Regions from separate parts of the Marinococcus tarijensis genome, predicted to be linked through region 1. Evidence: predicted binding sites of a transcription regulator. Region 1 holds the regulator's gene; the other holds the start of a gene.
The links. Region 1 encodes LexA, which represses DNA repair genes until DNA is damaged. Its sites were predicted from a motif close to CGAACATATGTTCG; they were not measured.

Region 1 (4,168 bases):
GTTAAAACAGTCTCCACAAATGAAGTTATTCATGTCAATGAAGGGCAGCTGCAGGCAGGCGGCGGGCCGCTTGAACGCTGGACCGTCTCCATTACAGACTGCGACAACGAGGAATTTTTCCACCAGGCATTTGACAGTGCTTCTCCTGCGCTGGATTTGTATTTTTACACCCGGGAAGGATTTCAGTTTGGCGGCCAGGTTTACATCACCCGGGCAGATGAGGAAGGCATTGAGCTTGAAGGAAGCAGTGCGCTCCAGGAACAGTCGTAATTGGATAAAAGGAGGATAACGATGGCACAGGAACCGGATTTTTCTCAGGAAGGACTGAAAGGCTACCGCGTGCGCCCGCTCCATTTTGCCGGCGAATCAGTCGAAGTGTATCAGGACGAAGAGCTCGTGCTGCTCGTGCAGGTGACTACATCGGCGATGGCAGCCGAAGCAAGTTTAAAGGAAGAAAATGTACCGGACTGGTTATGGAAAATCGGCATGGATTATCTGAAGCAGGAAGAGCCGACGGAAAGAAAGCGTCTCGTCATCACTGTTCAGGACGTGACGGACGGAGAAGTAAACAAAGCGTATGATAATTTATTAAGAGATTTCGAAGCGCCCTCGAGCTGAGAGGGTGCTTTTTGTTTTTATTTATATAGAAGAAATTGGCTGAAGGTTTCTTTTTCCAGTAGGAACACTGAGAAACGGTTTTCACTGACACGAGTAGGAAATTCTTTCTGAAAAAAACGGCCGGGCGTCTTCTCGAACCGAAAAAACTGTGGTATAAATAAGTGGAGGGGGTGGATGACAGTGGCTTTAGTGGAATTCAAATGCAGAACGCAGCCGCAGGTGACCTATAGCAGTGACGGTCATGAAATTCATTACAAGGTGATTGAATACGCCGATGGCTACGAAGTGGTGCTTCATTCGATGAGTGATTTTCAGCCGGCCGATGAAAAACTGTTATTTCATCAGGGAAGTCAGGTCATTCACGCCAAAGAGCATACTTACGTATTAGATACCTGCGATTGTGTGTACAGCGGTGGCTCCGATGAAACCATCGATCATTCGATCTGTCACAAACCGTATTCTAAATCCATGTAATCAAACGCTAAGCGGAGCTTTCCTTCCCGGGAGGCTCTTTTTTGTGGCGGACGCAGGTGCAAAAAATATTCCGGAAAACAGAAAGGGGCATACAAATGCTGCATTTTGAAAAGAAGGACCTTCACAATTTAAACCACGCGGAGGCGCCGTATGTATACATTTACCAATACGGAAAAACGGACATCAGTAGCCACCCCTCCGACAGCAGCCGGGTGGGGCTGTCCAAGCAGGGAATGATGAAGCTGGTGAATTACTGGATCGAGGAAGGCAACCTTGATGATAACGACAAGCAGCAGATTAAAGAGTGGCTCGACCAGTAACCCTTCAGGACACGTGGGGGAAATTCGGGTTTAGCAGGAGAGGTGCAGGGAAAAGGAATCACAATTCACCAATAGAAAAACGAGCTTCAGGCACGTATGTGCGCCGAAGTCGTTAAAGGGGGAATCGTGATGGCACGCCTGCTTGACTTTTATCACGGACCGTATGAAGGCAGCCCGGGAGAGTCTGAACATTTTAATGGACCGGTGCTTCACATCTTTGAGGGCGACCAGCTGCTGCTGTCGATGCAGATTACGGCAGAAGCACTCCGGAAAGATGAACTGAACGTAGACATGACAACGGTGTATGAATGGCTCTGGCACCGGGGGCTCGAATTTATTGAACAGGAAAATATTACGTCAGCCACGGTGATAGTGATTACCGATAGAGATGTCGAAGGAAATCAAATTGTTACGTCATACCGGACGCTTGCATGCCGGGCATAATACAAACGGGGCCGCCTGCTTTGATAAAGCAGGCGGCCCCGTTTATGTGATTAAAAGATGGTGCGGAAAACGCCGGTCACTCTGCCGAGTATCGTACAGTTTTCTAAAATGATCGGATCCATGGTGGCATTTTCAGGCTGCAGCCGGATAAAGTTTTCTTCTTTATAAAACCGTTTAACTGTCGCTTCCATTTCATCGGTCATAGCGACAATAATATCGCCGTTATCAGCGGTCTGCTGCTTTTGAACGACGACAAGATCCCCGTCAAAAATGCCAGCCTCTATCATACTGTCCCCCTGAATGGTAAGCATGTACACCTGTTCCTCGTCGGTCACCATGCGCTCCGGAAGAGGGATGTATTCTTCTACATTTTCCACCGCAGTGATAGGCTCCCCGGCCGTGACTTTACCGATCACCGGCACGTACACAGCTTTGCTTTCGTGAATCGGCTCGCTGCCCTGGTCTTCAAGCTCAAGCACTTCAATTGCCCGCGGCTTGGTCGGGTCACGGCGGATTAAATTTTTGTTTTCAAGGCGGGCGAGGTGCCCGTGCACCGTTGAACTCGAGGCGAGCCCCACGGCTTCTCCGATCTCCCGGACCGAAGGCGGATAGCCTTTTTCTTTTACTTCTTCTTTTATATAATCAAGAATTTGCTGCTGGCGCTTGGATAGCTTCATCTCCGCACCTCCTTTTGAGGAATTTTTCTGAGTAAAGTATAGCATGAGGGGAACAAAAACGCAAACACCCGTTCTAATATTTCTGTTGACGGGAACAGGTATTCTGGTATACTGGATGAATATAGGAACATACATTCTCATTCAGGGGGAACATGCATATGAATAAACTCAAAACTTTCACTTCAACGGACTGGACGATGCTTGCCTTATTTGCATTCGCGCTTTTATTTTTGGTATATTCAGCGGACGCTTCGATCACTCCGGACACGCTGGGCGGCACGGAAGCAGACCGTTCGGCAGAAATCGTCTATGAACAGGAGCATCCGGTTTTAAAGGACAGGCTGGGCTATCAGGAGCAGCCGTGGGAACGAACGGTTTCGTTTGACGCTGCCGAACAGTAAAACACGAACGGAAAGGACCGCAGACAAATGAAAACATGCATCATTTACGCCCGGGTAAGTACGGAAAAAGAAGAACAGCAGTCCTCGCTTGCCAGGCAGCAGGAGGAGCTGGAAGCTCTTGCGGCATCAAATGGCTGGACGGTGCAGCAGACCGTGACAGAACAGGAGAGCAGCTATTCCGTGGAGAGGGACGGACTTCTCCGTGTGTTTGAGCTCCTCGATGACACCGGGGCGGACACACTGCTGATCACCGATGACACGCGGCTTGGACGTGGAAATGCTAAAATTGCCGTGCTCCATGAGCTGCAGAAAAGGGGTACGTCCATCTATACGGTGAAGGATGACGGGGAGCTTGAAATTGCAGATACCGATCATATGATTATGGAGATTTTATCCATTGTGGAAGAGCATCAGCGCCGTCTGCATAATTTTAAGATTAAGCGGGGGATGCAGCGGGCGGTGGAAAACGGGTATCATCCGGAAGAAAACTTCGGGTTGAGCCGCAGCGGCGGCCGGAAGAAAATAGAGGTGCCCATTGAAGAAATCGTTAAGCTGAAACAGCGGGAGCTGACGTTTAAAGATATCGCTCTGACGCTCCGGGGCCTTGGCTACGATATTTCCAAAGCGACGGTGCACCGCCGTTATAAAGAATATGAACAGCAGCGTGCGGATATAGAACCGCAATGATTTGTTTGCGGTACGGCGCTGTTTTTAATATAATAAAAAAGGAACGCCATTTTAAGGGAGGCAACTTATGCTTTCGAAAGAAAAAATTGACCGGATTAATGAGTTAGCCAAACGTCAAAAATCAACAGGGCTGACAGCTGAAGAAGAAGAAGAACAGCATGCGCTGCGTCAGGAATATTTAAGCAAATTCCGTTCTTCGTTTAAAAACCAGCTTGAAAACGTAAAAGTGGTGGATGAAGAAGGCACGGATGTAACTCCAAGCAAGCTTGAGCGTGTGAAACGACGGAACCGCAGCTTCCGACATTAAGATAAAAGAGAGGCCTGGTCTTAACAAAGAGCAGGCCTTTTGATTTTCTTCTTTCTCTGTTAACACGCTTGTGTAATCGTTTTAAAACCTTTATCATAAAAGCGTACAAGAACACGGAAATTCCCGCGGGGTCAACTCACAGGTACGGGTTTCCACCCAAAAATACATACAGTGGAGGGACATATGCATGGCAATTAGCACAGAACAATTAGCAATTAACACGATTCGGACACTGTCCAT
Region 2 (4,168 bases), on a different contig from region 1:
TTCAGTACAGCAAGTAGTGATATTGATCTTATAGGAATAACAGAAGCTCCATTAGCAAAGGAAGATGCTTTCAAACTAAAAACGCTACTATTAGCGTATTCCATGCACCCTTATCCAGTCGAAATTAGTTTTTTGAATATGAATCATCTAATAGGGTGGGAACATCCTAGCACATTTGATTTCCATTTTAGTGAACAATGGAGAAATCATTTTGAATTAGCCATGCCAACGTCGGATGATTTTACTTTTCAAAATATAAAAGATGAGGATTTAGCGGCACATCTTACGGTCGTCAATCATAAAGGAATTTGTATTCTAGGAAAGCCAATTAGCAAAGTATTTCCTTCTATTCCCAAGAATCATTATTTATCTTCGATATTGGGAGATTTTCAAAGCTGTTTACAGAATATCGAACAAGAACCAGTATATTGTACGTTAAATATTATTCGTGTATATCAGTATCTCCGAAATCATGAAATTACTTCAAAACTGGAAGCTGGAGAATGGGGACAAAACCATTTGCCAAGAGAATATAAAGAAACTATTCAACGCATTATGAATCGTTATCAAACAAATATAGCTAACGATGATATTAAAATTAGTGAGTTAATTCGGATAAGAGAGCATATAGTAAAACAGGTAGAAAAATTATTAGGTCGTCCTGTCGATTTCTAAAGAACAACAAGTTTTTCTTCTGATTGCCAAAGATTAGTCATAGGGAGACATAAGCGCATCTAAGGAAAGGTCTAGCAGCGTGGCTAAGGCTTCGGCTTCCCGAAAGCCGATGTTTGGCACTCGGTTGGCTTCATAGACCGACTTCGACACCAGACACATGGTACAGACGTCGTTCACGGTTAAATCTTTGGACGTTCGGGCGTGATAAAGCAGACCACCGATGTAATGGGGAGAACGGACGTCCCGGATAGATTTGTTCATTTATAATGACCTCCAATTTTTTTCGATCGTTCGAGGGCTTGGCCCGCATCGGTTAAGGAAGAAGCGTACATAATAATGCCGCCGCCGTACCGGTCTTTTAAGGCATCGACCGTCTGGTTCAACGAGGACCGGTCCTCCACGTCATCAAATAAACTTAACTGCCGGTGCTTGTCCGGTTCGACCTTTTCCAGTGACACGCCAATGCGCCGGACCGGTGTGCCAAGCCAGTGACGGTCAAACAGCTTCTGACAGGCGTGATAGATCACCCGGCCGTCATTGGTCGCCATGTTGAGTGTTCGTTGCCGGGAAAAGCCGACCGGGTTTTCATATGTGCCGCCAATACTTAAAGACAGTTGATGTCCTATTAATCGTTCGTCCCGGGTGCGGCGGGCCACTTCTTCGGCCAGTTCGCGCAAAATCACAAAAATCTCCGTTCGTTGATGGTAGTCTCTCGGCAGGGTCATGCCGTGGCCGATGCTTTTTTTCTGTTGATGGGTGTCGGGCGTAACGGGAGACGGGTCGATACCGTTGGCATACTGCCACAACAGCTCCCCGTTGATGCCCCACCGATGCTGTAATTCTTCCACGGGATAATTCGCTAAATGGCCGATGGTACGGATGCCCGTCTGCATGAAGTGTTTTTCCATGCGGTTGCCGACACCGAACAGCTCGCCAATCGCAAACGGCCAAAAATCATCGGCTAGGCGATTCTTATGAAAATGAAAGATGCCTCCAGGGCGCTTTTTGGCTTGCAGATCACAGGCACTCTTGGCAAGGATTTTATTTTCGCCAATGCCGATACGGGCATGGATGCCAAATTGTCGCAGAATGGCTTTTTGCAGGCTTTTAGCGGCTTGCTCGGGCCGGGACTGATGGACCGTTCCGGTGAGTTCGATAAACGATTCATCCACGGAGAACGGCTCCACTTGATCGGTATACGTTAAAAACAGTTCATTGATCTGCGTGGATATGTCGATGTACAACTGCATCCGGGGTTTAAGGACCGTTACCTCGGGACAAAGCGATTGAGCTTCCCAAAGAGCTTGGGCGGTCTTGATGCCGTGGCTTTTCGCCACGGGACAGGCCGCCAGAATCACCCCACTGCGCCGGTCCGGGTCGCCGGCCACCACGACCGGATGCTGGGACAGGTACGGATGGTAGACCTTTTCGATCGAAGCATAAAAACTCTGCATGTCGATCAGAAACACCACTCGTTTCATTGGTTTGCCCTCCTTTTACGACTGGACCGCCACAGCTTGAAGATGTTCGACGGGAATAACTACCACGGCTCCCCCCACTTGAAGCCATATCTGCGGCGGTGCGTCCCGAAAACGGGCCGCATAACCCGTTGTTGTGTGAAACTGACCGTCCTGCCAGTACGTGACGTCCAACAGCCACGTATACGCCATGCCGTCATGAATGATCTGCATATATTCTTCCATCATCTGGTCGTCCATTTCGGGAGGGTCCTGCCACGTTTGGGCTTCCTGCCGTTGTAACCACTGCTTGCGCCATTCCGGGAGAATCATGCGACTACTTTCCCAACGGAGATTGCTGGTCGGTGTGAGTTTGTTGGATTTCATGGGTATCACGTCCTTTCGTTACTACCTAGTATACACGAACAAGCGTTCGTTTAAACAGGTATTTTTTAATATAAATGTATTATTGTATTATTGTATAATTTGATCAAAGGTGATAGAATGAATATAGAAGTTAAGAAAAGATAGATAAATGAGGAATCGGCATGAATCAAGCCTGGAACATGGAAGAATTGGAAGCGAAGATTTACAGCAGTTCTAAGCAGTTATTAATCGTTAGTATCATGCTCATTGCGGTGTCCTCGGCATCCCTCTGGTTACAACAATGGTTTTCATGGCTGGCGATTGTGGCCGTTCTTCTGGCATTGGCATTGTTCACTTTTATCAAGGTGGTTCAAATCTTTCAGTGGCAGAAACGGATTAATGAATTAATGAGACGAAAATGAGATACTAGAAAGGATGAGCAACCATGCAACAGTTTGCTTTTGCGATTACCGATCACTTTTTCCCTAGCATCTTAGAGGGAGAGATTCAGGCCGATCACGAAGAAGCTGCGAAAGCGAAAATCAAAAGCCTGTATGCGAAAGAATTAGACACCGAAGAACAAGCAATCGACATTCTTACATTAGAACAACAGTAATTCATGCTAGGGGAGGGTGACGGCTGTGTTTGGACGAAAAAAAGAGGAACAAGACCAACGGTTTTATCTCAAACACAAGAACAGCATTTCATTTCTTGGAGAAGTTTCCATTATTGTTGATCGAGAAACCGGCATTAACTATATCAATTCGTCCATAGGGAATGGAAATGGTTTAACGGTGTTATTAGATGAAGAAGGAAAACCGGTTCGAGATCAAACATAGATAGGGTTAGAAAAAAGGAGAGGAAAAACGATTGGATAAAGTGAGATTGGGATTTATTCTACTCATCATTTTGATTGGCGTCCTACATTTTAGTGGCGTTTATGTGTTCCCGTTATGGTTTATCCTGTTGCTCCCGGTATTAGGAATAGTAATTAACATTGGCATTGTTAAGTATGAAAGAGATAACGAAAAAGCTCTAGATGAATAGAGAAAGAAAAGCATAAAAAAGAGGTGCTAAAAAACACCTCTTTCATCTCTATTGGCTTAATTCTTTTGGAGAAACGTGATCTATTCCATAAGCAACGGAGGAAAAAGCAAACGCATCTTTCTCTGGATGCTCCCGTTTTAGTTCGGCATAGGCTTGGCCTAAATTCCAATCCAATAATTGAAAGTTTCGTTCAAATTGGTATTTGTCTGTTTCGTGAAGGAGAATCACCACATGACGTTCTCCGTGAATCACATGCAGTTCATTTTCTACTAATACGGTCTGAACGTTTTGCTCGGCAATTTCTTGTATGTTTGCTTCGGTGCTTTCAAACTCCCCGATCAAGATATTCAATTCTATGTCGTCAAAATGCGTTACATGGGTAATCTTATAATGATTTGGCTCCATCTATAAACACCGCCCTAGCTAAAGTAAAATATGTTATTATTGTACCAAAAAAGGAGCTGACAAGGATGAATCACGTTCATATGTTAGATACATTTGCTCAGTATGAAGAGTTGGTCCTCCTTCAAGACGTGGACAAACGTAAAGATTATTTTCGTTATGAAATGATGCGTCCTTTAGAAGGGATGTGGAACCTTATTAACGTTCCACTAAAAGCGAAA

Region 2: the regulator LexA is predicted to act here: its motif matches at 2,555-2,568, upstream of ACTTK7_RS16325 (YolD-like family protein).

What each region holds. Positions count from the first base shown of each region.
Region 1 is NZ_JBQOJA010000009.1:83,091-87,258, reverse strand. Features, by position in the region: gene ACTTK7_RS07325 (hypothetical protein) at 1-270, shown strand, start outside; gene ACTTK7_RS07320 (hypothetical protein) at 292-618, shown strand; gene ACTTK7_RS07315 (hypothetical protein) at 793-1,092, shown strand; gene ACTTK7_RS07310 (hypothetical protein) at 1,134-1,412, shown strand; gene ACTTK7_RS07305 (hypothetical protein) at 1,542-1,856, shown strand; gene lexA (transcriptional repressor LexA) at 1,907-2,533, opposite strand; gene ACTTK7_RS07295 (hypothetical protein) at 2,692-2,934, shown strand; gene ACTTK7_RS07290 (YneB family resolvase-like protein) at 2,962-3,621, shown strand; gene ACTTK7_RS07285 (DUF896 domain-containing protein) at 3,689-3,928, shown strand; gene tkt (transketolase) at 4,116-4,168, shown strand, end outside.
Region 2 is NZ_JBQOJA010000047.1:6,088-10,255, forward strand. Features, by position in the region: gene ACTTK7_RS16310 (aminoglycoside adenylyltransferase domain-containing protein) at 1-675, shown strand, start outside; gene ACTTK7_RS16315 (hypothetical protein) at 709-936, opposite strand; gene ACTTK7_RS16320 (DNA polymerase IV) at 933-2,156, opposite strand; gene ACTTK7_RS16325 (YolD-like family protein) at 2,172-2,519, opposite strand; gene ACTTK7_RS16330 (hypothetical protein) at 2,681-2,920, shown strand; gene ACTTK7_RS16335 (hypothetical protein) at 2,944-3,114, shown strand; gene ACTTK7_RS16340 (DUF6440 family protein) at 3,140-3,337, shown strand; gene ACTTK7_RS16345 (hypothetical protein) at 3,594-3,950, opposite strand; gene ACTTK7_RS16350 (DUF2268 domain-containing putative Zn-dependent protease) at 4,016-4,168, shown strand, end outside.